One region of the Polaromonas potterensis genome, then DNA from elsewhere that is predicted to be linked to it. Evidence: riboswitches for the same ligand, from Rfam matches in the RefSeq annotation. Region 1 holds a riboswitch; each other region holds the start of a gene.
The links. A riboswitch is a leader RNA that binds a small molecule or an ion and turns the genes downstream of it on or off. The one in region 1 is predicted to bind thiamine pyrophosphate.

Region 2: it holds a riboswitch for thiamine pyrophosphate, as region 1 does, so the genes downstream of both, thiC (phosphomethylpyrimidine synthase ThiC) here and R6254_RS17195 (purine-cytosine permease family protein) in region 1, are expected to answer to the same signal.
Region 3: it holds a riboswitch for thiamine pyrophosphate, as region 1 does, so the genes downstream of both, R6254_RS06535 (LuxE/PaaK family acyltransferase) here and R6254_RS17195 (purine-cytosine permease family protein) in region 1, are expected to answer to the same signal.

What each region holds. Positions count from the first base shown of each region.
Region 1 covers NZ_JAWQLX010000010.1:22,293-27,780, forward strand. Annotated here, with positions in the region: gene aat (leucyl/phenylalanyl-tRNA--protein transferase) at 1-434, opposite strand, end outside; tRNA gene R6254_RS17185 (tRNA-Asn) at 632-707, shown strand; gene thiD (bifunctional hydroxymethylpyrimidine kinase/phosphomethylpyrimidine kinase) at 786-1,634, shown strand; gene R6254_RS17195 (purine-cytosine permease family protein) at 1,643-2,950, opposite strand; TPP riboswitch at 3,001-3,107, opposite strand; gene R6254_RS17200 (Bug family tripartite tricarboxylate transporter substrate binding protein) at 3,183-4,166, opposite strand; gene R6254_RS17205 (Bug family tripartite tricarboxylate transporter substrate binding protein) at 4,202-5,185, opposite strand; gene R6254_RS17210 (mandelate racemase/muconate lactonizing enzyme family protein) at 5,230-5,488, opposite strand, start outside.
Region 2 covers NZ_JAWQLX010000008.1:109,413-114,900, reverse strand. Annotated here, with positions in the region: gene R6254_RS15300 (wax ester/triacylglycerol synthase family O-acyltransferase) at 1-115, opposite strand, end outside; gene R6254_RS15295 (acyl-CoA-binding protein) at 324-578, shown strand; gene nadA (quinolinate synthase NadA) at 725-1,843, opposite strand; gene nadC (carboxylating nicotinate-nucleotide diphosphorylase) at 1,852-2,724, opposite strand; TPP riboswitch at 2,849-2,962, shown strand; gene thiC (phosphomethylpyrimidine synthase ThiC) at 3,058-4,959, shown strand; gene thiO (glycine oxidase ThiO) at 4,988-5,488, shown strand, end outside.
Region 3 covers NZ_JAWQLX010000003.1:87,120-92,607, forward strand. Annotated here, with positions in the region: gene R6254_RS06520 (ABC transporter permease) at 1-184, opposite strand, end outside; gene R6254_RS06525 (ABC transporter ATP-binding protein) at 178-927, opposite strand; gene R6254_RS06530 (acyl-CoA reductase) at 935-2,389, opposite strand; gene R6254_RS06535 (LuxE/PaaK family acyltransferase) at 2,386-3,468, opposite strand; TPP riboswitch at 3,531-3,647, opposite strand; gene R6254_RS06540 (hypothetical protein) at 3,758-3,910, shown strand; gene R6254_RS06545 (AMP-dependent synthetase/ligase) at 3,919-5,488, opposite strand, start outside.

The DNA.
Region 1 (5,488 bases):
CTGTGTGCATGGCCGGCGAGATGCAGGGCGGTATAGGCGCGCACCATGTCGGGCAAGATCCAGGTGCCCGGCTGGCCGGCACGTGGAGTGCTGGCGCAGGCTTGAATCACGTCGGCAAACGCCGTGTCAAAACGAATCTCATGGCCGGGTGTGTTTTCAAAATGCAGCAGGCTCTTGCGCAAGGAGCGGTGAAGTTTGAAATCTTGCGTGCGCAGCACCATGCGCGGGTCCGGGCTCCACCACAAAATGGGTTGGTCCGCGCTGAACCACGGAAAGATGCCGAGCGTGTAGGCTTGCAACAAGCTAGGCACATCCAGCGTCCGGCCCGCTGCCAGCAAACCCGGTGCAGGGTCATGCTCGGCCCATGCGCTGTCCACTGGTGGAAAGGCTTCATCGGCAGCAAGCCAGGGCAGGGGGCGGGGTGACTTGCGCATCAATAAAAGAGGATGTGAAAAATAAAACGCCTGGAGCCAGCCTGAGGATGATTTTGGCCGTCAGGCTATGCGAAAATTCGCGGTCGCTGCAAATGGTACTACCTCACGCAGCGATTCATCCGCTCCACTTTTTGTGAGCAGAAGATGAAGGCCCGCGAAGAAGAGCCAAAATTTATGGCTATAATCTAAGGCTGCATTCCTCAATAGCTCAGTTGGTAGAGCGCCGGACTGTTAATCCGTAGGTCCCTGGTTCGAGCCCAGGTTGAGGAGCCAAGAATTCAAGCACCTGATGCGTAAGCATCAGGTGCTTTTTTCATTTCTGGCGCTGGTATTGCAGCTAGCATTGGCACCATGACAAATCAGGCTTTTGAATTCAAATACCCTCGCGTCCTGAGCATTGCCGGTTCTGACAGCGGCGGTGGCGCGGGCATACAGGCTGACCTCAAGACTTTTGCGGCACTGGGCTGCTACGGCATGACGGCCATCACGGCGCTGACTGCGCAGAACACCTTGGGTGTGCGCGCCATCCATGGGGTGCCGCAGCAAATGCTGCTGGACCAGATCGATGCGGTGGTCGAAGACATTGGTGTGGATGCCGTGAAGATCGGCATGTTGCATTCCCCCGAAATCGTGCATGCCGTGGCCGAGGCAATTGACCGGCATGTGCTTACGCGTGTGGTGCTGGACCCGGTGATGGTGGCGACCAGTGGTGCCGTGCTGATCGACAACCCGGCGATTGCGGCTTTGGTGCGCGAACTGTTTGGCCGTGCGGCTTTGGTCACGCCGAATCTGGACGAAGCCGCCTTGCTGGTGGGCCGGCCACTGGAGAGCGAGCAGGCGATGGAAATTGCCGCACGTGAGCTGCTGGCCCAAGGTGCGCGGGCGGTGTTGCTCAAGGGCGGGCATTTGCCGGGGGATGTGGTCAGTGATTTGCTGATCACACAAGACGGTGCGCCGCACTGGATGCGCGCGCCGCGTATTCACAGCGCCAACACCCATGGCACGGGCTGCACGCTGTCATCGGCGATTGCGGCGCACCTGGCTTTGGGCCTGTCCTTGGCTGAGGCCGTGGAGGCCGCACGGGCCTATGTGCGTGGCGCGCTGGAGGCTGGCGCCGCCGTGCGCACCGGCGCGGGCAGCGGGCCGCTGAACCACAGCCACGCGCCGCAGGTCATGCGGCTTGTTCCGCTGGACTCTTAGACGCTTGCTTAGGCTGTTGCGCTGACTCTTGCCGGCGTGTCGCTGGTAAATCTGGCCAGCACAAAAGTCAACACCAGCGTCGGCAGTGCCGCACCCCAACTCGGCGCAAGCTGCGCGCAGGCGTGGTAACAGACGATGCCTGTGAACCAGATCAGCACGGCGCTGTAGTTGACCTGCCGTTCTGTGACCAGCGCCGCCACATCGGAGCGGCCGGCCAGCCGCGCCAGGATCACGCCGTACAGGGGGATAAAGACCGAGCTGAGCATCAGCAAAAACGGCTCCAGGCTGTGTATGGGCAAAACCATGGCCAGGGCCGTGCACACCACCGCCATGGTGATGCCCCAGCGACGCACGCTCCAGCGGGGTTTCAGGCTGTGGCCGGCGACCGAGCCTGAATAAATGTCGCCGTAGGCGTTGTCCACCTCGTCAATCAGGATCAGGCCCAAGGCAATCAGGCCGCCCTGCGCGAGCAACAGTGCCGCGACCAGGTCGGTGCTGGGTGTGGTGATGGCGATCAGCACGCCGAGCGCGTAACACCAGATATTGGCCACGGCGTAACCCAGCCAGGTGCCGCGCAGGGCGCTTTTGCCGTCACGTCCGTGGCGCGCAAAGTCAGCCACCAGCGGCAGCCACGAGACCGGCATGGCAATCACCAGGTCCAGCGCGGCCAGTGTGCTCATGCCGCCTGTGCCGGGGCGGTTCCACAAAGTGCCAAAGCCTTGCGCATTGGCTTTGGCAAGAAACTGCCAAGTGAGCCAAAGCAGCGAGGCAATCACCAGCGGCAGGCCGTAACGGCCTATGAATTTGCGCACCAGCTTGACCATGGAGCCCGACAGCAGGGCGATCAGCACGCCGCCCCACAGCAAAGTCGCCAGCAAGGGCCAGATGGCGCTGGTGAAGCTGCCAGACTGGCGCGCAATGGCCAGGGTGCCGTCGCGCATGACAACCAGCTCAAAAGTCGTCCAACCAACGAGCTGCACGATGTTGAGCAAGACTGGCAGGCGCGCGAAGCTGCTGCCGTAGGTGGCGTGCATCAGGCCGGCGCTGGACAGTCCGCTGTCGCAACCGACCTTGGCTGTCCAGGCCAGCAACCCGGCGCCCAGAAGGGAGCCGAACACGATGACCAGGGCGGCCTGTTGGGCGCCCAGTGCCGGCACCAGGTAGGCGCCAATCTGCATGACCAGCAGGCCAACGCCCAGGCTGAGCCAGAGCGCGGCGTGGTCGCGAAAACCAAACGAGCGGTCGCCGGCGGGTTGTGGCGTGAGCGCCGTGTTGGTGCTGCCGGAAGAGGCGGGAGTGGGGGGATTAGTAGCCATCAACATTCCAATCGTTAATGGCAGGTCGGCTTGTCTGACGCCCAGGGCCCGGCGCCTGAAACATGCTTCCCTGCGCGAGGATTACCTCAATCAGGTTCAAAGGGACTTTCTCAGTCGTGCTGTTTTTTAAAACAGCACAACACCCCTAGCGAATATGCCCTTGCAGGCACGAGGCCGATTATAGGAAGAGGCCGCCCAGCGGCCTAACCTCGGAACGGACAGCTGTTGCTTTTTAGTCGATCTTGACGTTGGCGGTTTTGACAATGGTGCGGTACTTGCCGATTTCCGAACGGATCAGCGCGCCAAACTCCACGGGGCTGTTGCCCGCAGGCTGAAGCCCCATGGACAGGAGCTTTTCCTTGATGTCCGGCTGCGACAGCATACGCAGCAGCTCGGCATTGAGCTTGTCGACAACGGCTTTGGGTGTGTTGCGCGGCGCGACGATGCCATACCAGGTGCCATCCTCAAAACCGGGCAATCCGGCTTCGGCCAGGGTGGGCACTTCCGGCAGGGCTGCCACGCGTTGTGTCGACGAAACCCCGAGGGCGCGCAGCTTGCCGCTTTTCACAAAAGGTACCAGCGTGACCAGGTTGTCGAATTGCGCATCCACCACACCGCCCAGCAGGTCGGTGGTGGCCGGCGCGCTGCCCTTGTAGGGAATGTGGCCGACATCGACGCCTGCCGCCAAGCCGAAGCTCACGCCGCCCAGATGCTGGGCCGTGCCGGTACCGCCGTTGCCGATGGTGATGCGGCCAGGCGAGCGTTTGGCCAATTCAATAAATTCACGGGCGTTTTGCGCCGGGACCTTGGGATGGACGACCAGCAACAAAGGTGCTTTGACCAGCAGGGCCACAGGCTGGAAGTCGGTGGCCGAGTCGTAATTGAGCTTGGGATAAATCGACGGGTTCACCGCCATGAAGCCGGCCGCGGCCAGGGTTAGCGTGTAGCCATCGGCAGGCGCCTTGGCGCCGGCTTCGGCGCCTATGTTGCCGCCTGCGCCCGGCCGATTCTCCACGATGGCAGGCTGGCCCCAGGCCGTGGACAGGTGCTGCGCCACCATGCGGCCCAAGGTGTCGGATGCACCGCCTGGCGGGAAGGGCACGATCACGCGCATTCCCTTGCTCGGAAAATCGGTCTGCGCCACCGCGGGCACCCCCAGGCTGGCCGCGCAGGCCAGTGTCACACCTAACAAACGAGAGAAAGAAGAAAACGTCATCGTGGGTCTCCTGAACAGGGATTAGGTGTGCCGTATCAATCGAGCTTGGCGCCGGAATCCTTGACGACTTTGGCCCAGTGGCTCATTTCGCGGCGGATGAAGGTGCCGAATTCTGCGGAAGAACTCGGCATGGGTGTGACGCCCATACCGGCGAGCTGCGCCTGGAAGGCCGGGTCTTTGAGCGCGCGATTCATTTCTGAGTTGAGGCGGGCGACGATGTCTGACGGTGTTCCCTTGGGCGCCAGAAATCCAAACCAGACCGTCATGTCGAAGCCCGGCACACTTTCGGACACGGCAGGGATGTCCTGCGCAGCGGCCGAACGTTTGAGGCTGGAAACGCCCAAAGCGCGCACCCGTCCGCCCTGGACCTGAGGCAACACCGCCGGCATCTGGTCAAACAACATGCTGACCTGGCCGCCAATCAGGTCCTGCATGGCGGGGCCGCCGCCTTTGTAGGGAACGTGGACGATGTCCACGCCGGCCGCCGACTTGAGCATTTCGGCGGCCAGATGGCTGGAGGTGCCGTTGCCGTTGGAGGCGTAATTGAGTTTGCCGGGATGGGCTTTGGCGTAGGCCACCAGCTCCTTCACGTTGTTGGCGGGCACGGCCGGATGCACCACCAGCAGGTTGGGTACGCCGGCGTACAAACCGATGGGGGCAAGGTCCTTGATCGGATCGAAGGGCATCTTCGCGTACAGGGCGGGGTTGATGGCCAGGCCGATGGGCCCCATGAGGATGGTGTAACCATCGGGTTCCGCTTTGGCCACCATGTCCATGCCAACATTGCCGCCCGCGCCCGGACGGTTGTCGACGATGACGGGCTGGCCCATCTGCTGGCCCATGCGTTCGGCCAGCATGCGCGCCAGGATGGAGGTTGTGCCGCCAGCTGCGAAAGGCACGACCAGTTTGACCGGCTTGTTGGGATAGCTGCTTTGCGCGCCAGCCAGGCCGGAGGCCAGCGCCAGGCTGGCGCAGCAGAGGCCGAGCGCCAGTCGGCGCGACATGGAAGAAGTGAACATGAAAATCTCCTATCGTTGTATTTGAAAAAAGCAGAGGTTGCGGTTCAGGCCACGGCGTAGCGGTCGACGAAGTCCTGGCGAATCGTGATACCGAGGCCCGGCCGGTCGGGGATGTCGACCAGGCCGTCCTTGACTTCGAATTGCTCTTCGGCCAGCTCTTGCAGCAAGGGGTTGGCACCCACGGAATACTCCAGCAGCCAGCCGGCCGGTGACGCGGCGGCCACATGCATGCCGGCGGCAAAGGCCAGAGCCCCTGTCCACAGATGCGGTGCCAGCTTGAGGTTCCAGGCCGAAGCAATAGCG
Region 2 (5,488 bases), on a different contig from region 1:
TGCTCATGCGTTCGCCGGACAAGCCCAGGGTCCCGGATACGGCACGTGTCACGTTTTTTTGCACGTTCTGCGCGACTTTTTTGCCTGCGGCCTGGGCCGATACGCGTGTGACCATAAAAACTCCAACGTCATTGAAAGGTACGAAGTGGCCATTTTTCGCAGGGCCGCCCCAAGAAAAATGAACCCCCTCGGGGACAGCGCAGTACACCCAGTGACAAGCGTGGGGGTGATCTCTCTATTTTGCAGGTAAGGAGATGGCTAAGATACCGGGCAGTTACCCCAAGCACCTCTTTGGTGACCCCTTCCAGAAACGGAGCCTCTTCATGTCAGATCTCAAAGCCGCCTTCGATAAAGCCATGGCCGATTCCAAAAACCTCAGCGAGCGGCCCGACAACGCCACTTTGCTGAAAATTTATGCCCTCTACAAGCAGGGCAGCGCCGGCGACAACGCCGACAAAAAACCGGGTTTTGGCGACATGGTGGCCCGCGCCAAGTGGGACGCCTGGAACGGCCTGAAGGGCACCTCGTCGGAAGAGGCGATGCAGCAATACGTTGACCTGATTGAGTCCTTGAGCTGATTCCGCAGTGCGATTTGAGCCTGCCGGGTCTCGGCCCGGCGGCTACCTCGCTATCTTTTGCCTCGCGGGGCCTGTGAAGGCTTGGAGGCGGGCGCCACGAATGCGCCCGGCGGCCAACCGCAAACCGCCAATGCCGCGTGAAGCGGCTAAGCCGCCCCCATCCTCGGAACCAGCCCCCCCGCAGGCTGCCCCGCTTTCAACGCCGCGGTAAACGCCAGCATGCGGTCTATCGGCAAACGTGCCCGCAGGCCCAGCGCCGGGTCCACATGCACCTCCGGGTTCAAGGTCTGCAGTGCCTGCGCCACGCCAGCCAGCCCGTTCATCGCCATCCAGGGGCAATGTGCGCAGCTTTTGCAGGTGGCACTTTCGCCGGCCGTTGGCGCTTCGATGAAAATTTTTCCAGGGTTCAGCGTGCGCAGTTTGTGCATCATGCCGCTGTCGGTCGCAACGATGAACTCCGGTGCGTCCATCTCGTGCGCAGCCTTCAGGATGGCCGAGGTCGACCCCACGGCATCGGCCAGCGCGATCACATCGGCGGGCGATTCGGGGTGTACCAGCACCCTGGCCTTCGGGTGTTCTTTTTTGAGCACCTCCAGCTCGAAGGCCTTGAATTCGTCGTGCACGATACAACTGCCGTTCCACATCAACATATCGGCGCCGGTTTCGCGCTGGATGTAGCCGCCCAGGTGTTTGTCGGGCGCCCAGAGAATTTTCTGGCCCTGCTCTTTCAGCGCCCGCACAATGTCCAGTGCGCAGCTCGAGGTCACCAGCCAGTCGGCGCGCGCTTTCACCGCGGCGCTGGTGTTGGCGTAGACCACCACGGTGCGGTCCGGGTGGGCATCACAAAACGCGCTGAACGCGTCCACCGGGCACCCCAAGTCCAGCGAACAAGTCGCCTCCAGGTCGGGCATCAACACGGTTTTTTCGGGCGAGAGAATTTTGGCGGTCTCGCCCATAAAACGCACGCCCGACACCACCAGCGTGCTCGCTGCATGGTCCCGGCCAAAACGCGCCATCTCCAGCGAGTCACTGACCAGGCCGCCGGTTTCTTCGGCCAGGTCCTGCAGGTCCGGGTGTACGTAATAGTGCGACACCATGACCGCGTTGCGCTCTTTGAGCAGGCGGCGAATCTGGTCTTTCAGGGCCGCGCGTTCATCGGGTGCTGGCTCCACCGGCACACGCGCCCAGGCGTGACGCGTCGGGCACGCGGGTTGTTCGTAGTCGATGCGGATCAGGGGATGAACAGGGTTTTGTACGTCAGTCATGCCGGGACTCACAGTTGCGCAAAACGCATGGAAAAATCAATCGCCTTGATGTCTTTGGTCAAAGCCCCGATCGAGATGCGGTCCACCCCGGTGGCGGCAAAACCGGCCACGGTGTCCAGGCTCACACCACCCGAAACTTCCAGAATCGCCCGCCCTGCCGTGATCTGCACCGCCTCACGCAACTGGGCCAGGGCCATGTTGTCCAGCAGAATCATGCGGGCGCCGGCCTCCAGGGCTTCCCGCAACTGGACCAGGGTCTCCACCTCGATCTCAACAAACGCCGCGCGGCCCGCCACCTCGGCGGTGCGTTGCAACACGGCGCTGATACCGCCGGCCGCTGCAATATGGTTTTCCTTGATCAACACCGCGTCGTACAGGCCGATGCGGTGATTGACCCCACCGCCGCAACGCACGGCGTATTTCTGCGCCAGCCGCAGGCCGGGCAGGGTTTTGCGGGTGTCCACAATGCTGGCTCGGTTTCCCGGCACCGCTTGCACGGTCTGCACGTACACCGCCGTTTGTGTGGCCACGGCGCTGAGCAGTTGTAAAAAATTGAGCAAAGTCCGCTCGGCACTCAGCAGTGCGCGGGACAAGCCCTTGATCTCCAGGACGACCTGGTTGGCCTCGCAGCGCTGGCCATCACGCACATGCCAGATCAGTTCGGCCTGCGGGTCCAGCCGCTGCAGGGTGGCCTCCACCCAGGGCAGGCCGCAAATCACCGCGGCCTCCCGCGCCAGCACGCGGGCGTGGCTGCGCCGCGCGGGATCAATCAGACCGGCGGTCAGGTCGCCGGACCCCAGGTCTTCGGTCAGCGCACGCTCAACATCGGCCAGTGCAAGGACAGCAACACTGGCGGTGGAAAAATCAAACAAGGCATTCATGGGTTCATCGCTGGAAGGAAATCTTGGCGGCAAGCATAGCGGCTTCGCAGCCCCTATTTTGGTTGGCACGCTATCAGCACGATCACAAAAGGGGTTTGAGCACCGAGAGCGCCTGTACTAGAATGGAACGGCTCCGGGGTGCTGCCCGACCATTGTGGTCGAGCCGCTGAGATGGCCAGGCCAAACCCGTGAACTTGAATCGGTTCGTACCGACGTAAGAAGAGCTGACAGCCAGCGGACCTCCGCTTGCCCGTCAACGATCAAAACCACCCGGCTGGTTTTGGCCACACCTTCGGAGCATTTTGTGTTTCAACACACCACAAGGATGCCCCGATGAATGCGCCTGATCAATTCGCCCAGTTGCTGTCCCTGACACGTGAGCCTTTTCCCGCGTCACGCAAGATTTACCTGCCCGGTCAGCGCCACCCCGACCTGCGTGTGCCCATGCGCGAAGTCAGCCTGAGCAACGGGGAATCCGCCACGCTTTACGACACCTCCGGGCCCTACACCGATCCAGCCGCCGACATCGACGTGCGCCGTGGGCTCCAGGCCTTGCGCGCACCCTGGATTGCCGCACGCGGCGACACAGAAATTTACATCGGCCGCACGGCCCAGGCCGTTGACGATGGCACGCGTCGGGAAGACCGCACCGACCCGCACGACCCCGAAGCCCAACGCATCGCCGCCCTGCGTGCCCAGGCTGCCGGTCTGCAACGCACACCGCGCCGCGCCAAGGTCGGCGCCAACGTCAGCCAGATGCATTACGCGCGCCGCGGCATCATCACCCCCGAGATGGAATACATCGCGCTGCGTGAAAACACCAAACGCGCGTGGATGGCCGAGTACCTGGATGACACCGAACGGGCCAGCCGCGTGCGCGGCAACCCCATGGGCGCGCAACTACCCGCATTTGTGACGCCTGAGTTTGTGCGTGACGAAGTCGCGCGGGGCCGCGCCATCATCCCGGCCAATATCAACCACCCCGAAGTCGAACCCATGATCATTGGCCGCAACTTCCTGGTGAAGATCAACGCCAACATTGGCAACTCGGCGGTCACGTCCAGCATTGAAGAGGAAGTGGAAAAGCTGGTCTGGGCGATTCGCTGGGGCGCCGACAATGTGATGGATTTGTCGACCGGCAAAAATATCCACACCACACGCGACTGGATCATCCGCAACTCGCCGGTGCCCATAGGCACGGTGCCGATTTACCAGGCGCTGGAAAAGGTAGGCGGCATTGCCGAAGAACTGACGTGGGAGATTTACCGCGACACCTTGATCGAGCAGGCCGAACAAGGCGTGGACTACTTCACCATCCACGCCGGCGTGCGTTTGCCTTTTATCCCCATGACGGCCAAACGCCGCACCGGCATTGTTTCGCGTGGCGGCGCCATCCTGGCCAAGTGGTGTATTTCCCACCACAAGGAAAACTTTCTGTACACGCACTTCGAAGAGATTTGCGAGATCATGAAAAGTTATGACGTGAGTTTTTCGTTGGGTGATGGCCTGCGTCCCGGTTCGGGCGCCGACGCCAACGACGAAGCCCAGTTTGCCGAGTTGCGCACCCTGGGCGAGTTGACCCAGATCGCCTGGAAACACGATGTGCAAACCATGATCGAAGGCCCCGGCCATGTGCCCATGCACATGATCCAGGCCAACATGGACGAGCAGCTCAAACATTGCCACGAAGCGCCTTTTTACACGCTGGGCCCGCTGACCATCGACATTGCGCCGGGCTACGACCACATCTCCAGCGCGATTGGCGCGGCGATGATAGGCTGGTTCGGCACCGCCATGTTGTGTTACGTCACGCCCAAGGAACACCTGGGTCTGCCAGACCGGAACGACGTCAAGCAGGGCATCATTGCCTACAAGATCGCGGCGCACGCGGCCGACGTGGCCAAGGGGCACCCGGCCTCGCGGGCGCGTGACGAAGCCTTGTCCAAGGCGCGCTTTGAGTTTCGCTGGCACGACCAGTTCAACCTGTCGCTGGACCCGGACACCGCGCGCGAGTTTCACGATGAAACCTTGCCCAAGGAAGTCAGCAAGGTCGCGCATTTCTGCTCCATGTGTGGGCCCAAATTCTGCTCGATGAAAATCAGCCAGGAAGTGCGCGAGTTTGCGGCGCAGCAGGGCATTGGAGAGGCCGCGGCACTGGCGCAGGGAATGCAGGCAAAATCGGCCGAGTTCCGCGAAGGCGGCAGCGAAATGTACATCCCCATCCAGAAACTTTGAACCCGCGATGAAAAGGGCGAACATCACCATGCACATCGGCATCGCAGGCGCAGGCCTGCTCGGACGGCTGCTGGCTTTCGAGCTGGCCAGGGCCGGCCATTCGGTCGAGGTTTTCGACCCCGCGTCCGGCCCGCAGGCCCCCCCCGCCGGTCCGGGTGCCGCACCGCGCGCCGCCGGCTGGACCGCCGCCGGCATGCTCAGCCCCACGGCCGAACTGGAGTCGGCCGACGCCCATGTTTTTGCACTGGGCTTGCGCTCGCTGGCCTTGTGGCCGGACATCGTGGCGGCCCTGGGCCAACCGGTCGAGTTGCATCAGCGCGGCAGCCTGCTGGTCGCCCACCGCGGCGACGAAGGCGCAGCCCGCCGCGTGGTGGACCTGCTGCAGCACAAGGCGCCAGCCGGTCACACGCCGCAGGCGCTGGACGCCGCGGCGTTGCGCGAACTCGAACCCGCGCTACACGGCGCAGCCCATGCCTGGTTGTTGCCGCACGAAGGACAAATCCACACCGTGCAGGCCATGGCGGCCCTG
Region 3 (5,488 bases), on a different contig from region 1:
TGTGGAGCAGGTGTGGCCAGAAATAACCGCTGCGAAGGCCGGTCCACAAGGCATCCCAGATCACCGACGGGGCCGGCAACACCAGGGCCGACAGGCGGGAGCCGCGCGCCAGCAGTTCCCAGGCCAGCACCAGGGCGACAAACAGCGCCCCGCTCGCCAGACGACTCAGGCGCTGACTCAACATGACACCAGCCCATCCATCGCATGGCGCACCCGGGCGCACAGGGTGTTGAAGGCCGCGCCGTAGCGCAGGTCGTGATGACGCGGCCAGGGGAGATCAACCGGCAGGTCTTCGGTGATTTTCCCCTCGCTCATCACGGCCACCCGGTCGGCCAGGTAGACCGCTTCGGTGATGTCATGCGTCACGAAAAATACCGTGGTGTGTGCCAGGCGGCAGATGCTCAGGAGGTCGTCCTGCAGCTCTTCACGCGTGATCGCGTCCAGGGCGGCGAAAGGCTCGTCCAGCAGCAAGAGCGAAGGCGCCAGCAGCAGCGCACGGGCGATGGCCACCCGGCTTTGCTGGCCACCCGACAGTTCGGTCGGAAACCGTTCGCCAAAACCGGACAGCCCCATGAGGGACAGCAGCTCGTCGGCACGCGTCCGATCGGCCGGCAGGGGTTTGCGTTGCAAGGTGACCGGCAGCAACACGTTGTCCATCACCGTCTTCCATTCCAACAAGGTCGGCGCCTGGAAGACAAAGCCCAGCTGGCTACCCGGCTTGCACAGCGCCTGCCCGTCCACGCTGATCTGTCCGGCATCCGGCCGCAACAGGCCCGCCGCCAGCTTGAGCAGCGTGGTCTTGCCGCAGCCGCTGCGGCCGACCAGGCTGTGCACCTCGCCGCGCGCAATCTGCCAGTCCACCTGGCTCACCACATTCGGGTAAGCCGGGTAGCTGTAACTCACCGCACGCATGTCGAGAAAAGTCATGGCGGCCCTAGTCGACATAAGGCGCGAAGGTTTCCGAGGCGGCTTCCGCCGATACCTCGACGTCCACCATCTGCACCAGATCCAGCAGGCTGAAGCGCCCGTCATGGTGCCAACCGGCCTCGGGCGAGCTCATCTGGCCCAGCGCGCAGATACGTGTCACGCCAGCGCGGCCGAGTTGTTCGGCCAGTGCAAACAGCTCGCGCGGCGCGGCAGCCACACCCACGGTTTGCAGGAAAGCCCGGTGCGGTGCCAGCAGCGGGAGCACGTCGGCCAGCTGGTCCACCGCCACCACCCGTATGCTGCGGTTCAGCGCGCTGGGGGCCAGCGGCTGCAAGCTGTTGTTGTAGACCACGGTCCAGTCGCCCTCCCCCGCCACATCCGGGCCCTCTGGCGACAGGCTCACGAATTCTTCCGCCTGGCGCCAGCCGGCGAGGTCGGACGCTTCGGACAAGCTCAGGGTGCGCCGTGGGTATTTCTTTTCAAAGGCCGAGAGTTCATGCGCGAGATAACGCGAAAATTCATCGGGGCTGATTTTTCCGCCACGCTCCACGTAAAACACATGCGGCGAATAACAGCCTTGCTGGTCGTAACGCATCACGTCGTAAGCGGCCTGCTGGGCGGTCTTGATGGCCTTGCGCGCATCCAGCGCCTGCCTGGCGACGATGCCAAAACTGAGCTTGTGGCCGAAGGGCAGAAACCGCGTGCTGATGGGCACCTGGCGCCGCAGCTGTTCCAGCGCGGTGTTGCCGCCGTAGGCCAACACCAGATCGGCGTGTTTGAAAAATAAGCTCTCACGTGCCTCGTCCCCGCCTTTCCACCAGACCACCGCCAGGCAGTCGGCCAGCCCCGGATTCACTTCGACCAGCAACTGCGCCATCCAACCGGCCAGCAGCGGCTCGGCACTGGCCACCTTGCCCACCGTGCCCGACTTGACCAGCAGGCCGGAGATCAAACTCCAGAGGCACAGGCCGGGCACATTGCCGGCCCAGACATGCACCGCCACATCGGCACCGAAGGCTTTGGAAAAGCCGCCCTTGGCGCGCGGCGCAAAGTCGTCCAGCAGCTGCGGGTTGCCGAAGTCTTCGACCAGGAAACGCTGGAGCTGCGGCTTGCGGAATGTTTTCAGGTAACCCGTGAGGCCGAGACGCACCATGTCAGCGTCGTAACCCGTCACCAGCGGCAACAAGGTGTTGGCCTTTTGCCGCCAGGGGTCTTGCGGGTCCAGCAAACGTGCGATGGCGCGGTCGATGATGTCAATGATTTGCGCCACCGTCAGCGACTTCAAATACGAACGGCTGGCACTCCGCACCCGCGCCATCAGGGCCACCGTCTGTTCTTGCGTCAGGACGGGAACCGCGACCTCCAGCGTGTCGTGTTTGCCCTCGAATCTCAGCGTCTGCCACAACACGTCCCCGGCTTGCAGGCCCGGCAGGTAGCCAGCGGTTTCGCGCAGCAGTGTCATGCCGTGGCCGCCTGCAAAAACGCCTGCACCGCCAGCGAACAACCCTTGGCCGCGCTGCCCTCTGCACGCCCCAACAGCAAAAAGCCGCCGTCCACCGCGACCCCCACGTCCTCGGTCAGGAGGGTGGTGACGGAATTGAAATTGGCCAGGTCGCAGTGCGCCAGAATGCCCTGCTCGCCGCGCGGCAGTTCCTCGCCGCTCAGGGGTTCGACCACGCGGGTGCGAATCCAGTGCGGACCGGATTTGACCGACGGCAGCACGGCGTTGCCCGCGTCGTAAAACTGCGTGCTCAGTTCGGTCATGCCGTACATGTTGATGCACTGGCTGGCGGCGATGCCCAGCACGCCAGAAAGCTGCGCATAAAAATCCGGCATGGACAGCTCGCGCGACTGGCCCTTGAAGCCGCCGGTGTCCAGCACACGGCTGCCCGGCGGCAGGACAAAGGTTTTGCCCAGGCGCTGCAACTCATCCAGCAGGTGCACAAAGCTGTAGCTCGCACCCAGCAGCGCATAAGGCTCGCCGCTCTGCTGTGCATTTTCCAGCTCGGCGATCAGGCGCGTGTGGTCCAGGCCGTCTTGCGTCAGCAGGTAGTGGCTGCCGTCCGTGCCGAACTCACGCAGCGCGAGCGCCAGGTAGTGGGCCAGCGAAGAATTCGGCAACAAGCTTTCATCCGGGAACAAAAGGCCCATGCGGATTTTTTGATCGCTGCCGTGCATGAAACGTTGCCGGAAATTGCGGATCATGGAGTCGTCATACACCGCCAGTGTCGGGTGATGGTGTTTGCCCTTGACCTCGGCCTGCGTGGTGCCGCTGGTCATGAAGGTGCGCTCGGCCTGCTCCGCAGGGATGCAGCTCAGGGTCAGCGCCTTGAACGCACTGATGGGCACGGCCGGGATGTCGCGCCAGCTTTTGACGGTGCGTAGGGTTTTGCCGCGTTGCTGGCAAAAGCGCTGGAAAGGCAGGTTGTTCTGGTATTGATGGGCGAACAACGCGAGGGCCTGTGACTCAAACGCGTCTTCTGACGGGTGGTCGGCGGCCAGGTAGGCCTGCAGGTCAGCGATCAAAGGAGAAGAAGCCATGCGTCACACTTTCGGTTGCCTGTTGAAAAACAAGTGCTCCGAAAGATGTGCCACGCCCACTGGGGGTGTCTGGCAGCTCTCCTTACGTCGGTATGAACCGATTCAAGTTCGCGGGTTTGGTTCTGACCATCTCAGCCACCCTTGCTGTCACCAGCAAGGCTGCACCCCGGAGCAGGTCAAATTCTAGCGGAATGCGGCCGGCGCGGCCAAACGGCGCATCCCAGGCAGATGCCAGCAGGGTCAAGCGTATGTGGCCCCCGCCACAGACACCGGCGGGTGGCGGAGGCACATGGATCGCTACCCTATTGATAGCTGTTTGCGCCCGCTGGATAAGGGCTGGTGGCCTGAAATGCTTGTAAAAATAGCCGGCCGACCTGTTGTCACCCGCAACATCAAAACCGCTGTCGCGATTGGCCGCCGGGTCCACCGCCAGCGCGCCTGACCAAAACCCTAGTGGTACAGCGCCTCGATCTCGGCCGCGTAGGTCTTGTAGATGCTGGAGCGCCGCACCTTCATGGTGGCGGTGACTTCGCCATCGTCGTGGTCCAGTTCCTTGGTCAACAAATGAAACTTGCGGATTTGCGACACCTGGGCCAGGCGCTGGTTGCCCTCGCCAATCGCGGCATCAATCAGTTGACGCACCTGCGGCAGCTCGACCAGCGAACGAAAGTGGGTGAAGGCAATACGCTGGGCCTCGGCCCATTTGCCCACGGTCTCGTAGTCAATCATCACCAGCGCACCAACAAACTTGCGCCCCTCGGCCACGATCACACATTCCTTGATGTAAGGACTGCCCTTCATGGTGTTTTCGATCTCGGACGGTGTGAGGTTTTTGCCGCCCGCGGTGATCATGATGTCTTTCAGGCGGTCCACGATCTTGAGCTGGCCGCGCTCCTCGCGCACCACATCACCGGTATGCAGCCAGCCGTCCCGAATGCTGTCGGCCGTGGCCTCGGGATTTTTGTAATAACCGGCAAACACCATGTCGCCGCGTAATTGCAGTTCGCCCTGTTCGCCAATGCGATGCTCCACACCCAAGATGGGGATGCCCACCGTGCCAATCACCACGTCACGCGGATCATGACCCAGCACCATGCCGGTGGATTCGGTCAAGCCGTAGACCTCGATCAGCGGAACACCCAACACGCGGAAGAAGCGCACCACGTCGGGCGGAATCGGCGCCGCACCGGTCAGGGCGATACGCACCTGGCGCAGGCCGATGAAGTTTTGCAAGGCGCGAAAGATCGCCCAGTAGCTGACCCCGAAGGTGAACCTGTCGGCCAGGCTCCAGGCGCTGCGCGGCTTCTCGGCCAGCGGCTGGCAGGCGGCATACGCCGTGTCGAACAACTTGCGGCGCAGGCCGCCGGTTTCCTGCAGCTTGATGCTGATGCTGGCGTGTAATTTTTCCCAGATGCGCGGCACACCGAGAAACAAGGTGGGCGCAATTTCCCGCAGATCTTCCTGCACCGTGCGTATGGATTCGCCGAAGTGGACCTGGGCGCCGGTGTACATGGGCACAAAGGTCGTCAACATCTGTTCGGCCACATGGCACAGCGGCAGGTAGGACAGGTGCGTGGTCTGGTCCGTGATGCCCAGGCGCTCGAGGATGCCGGGCACCACGCCGCGGATATTGCGGTAGGAAATCATCGCGCCCTTGGGTTTGCCCGTGGAGCCCGAGGTGTAAATCATCAGGCCTATGTCGTCCAGTTTCTGGCGCGCCAGGGCGGCGTCGATCAGCGCGGGCTGGCCGGCCGCGGCGCCGGCTTTTTCGACTTCGTCAAAGCTCACGATCAGGCCACGCAGCTCGGGCGCAAAGCTGCGCAGCCCCTTGGTTTCCATGACCACAATCTTGCGCAGGCGCGGCAACTGGTCCAGCGCTTCGAGCACCTTGTCGGTCTGCTCCTGGTCTTCGCAGACCATGATTTCAATGTCGGCGTGGGCGACCACATAAGCCACCTCGGGCGACGGGCTGGTGGGGTAGACCCCCACCGCTACGGCGCCTATCAGGCCCGCGCCCATC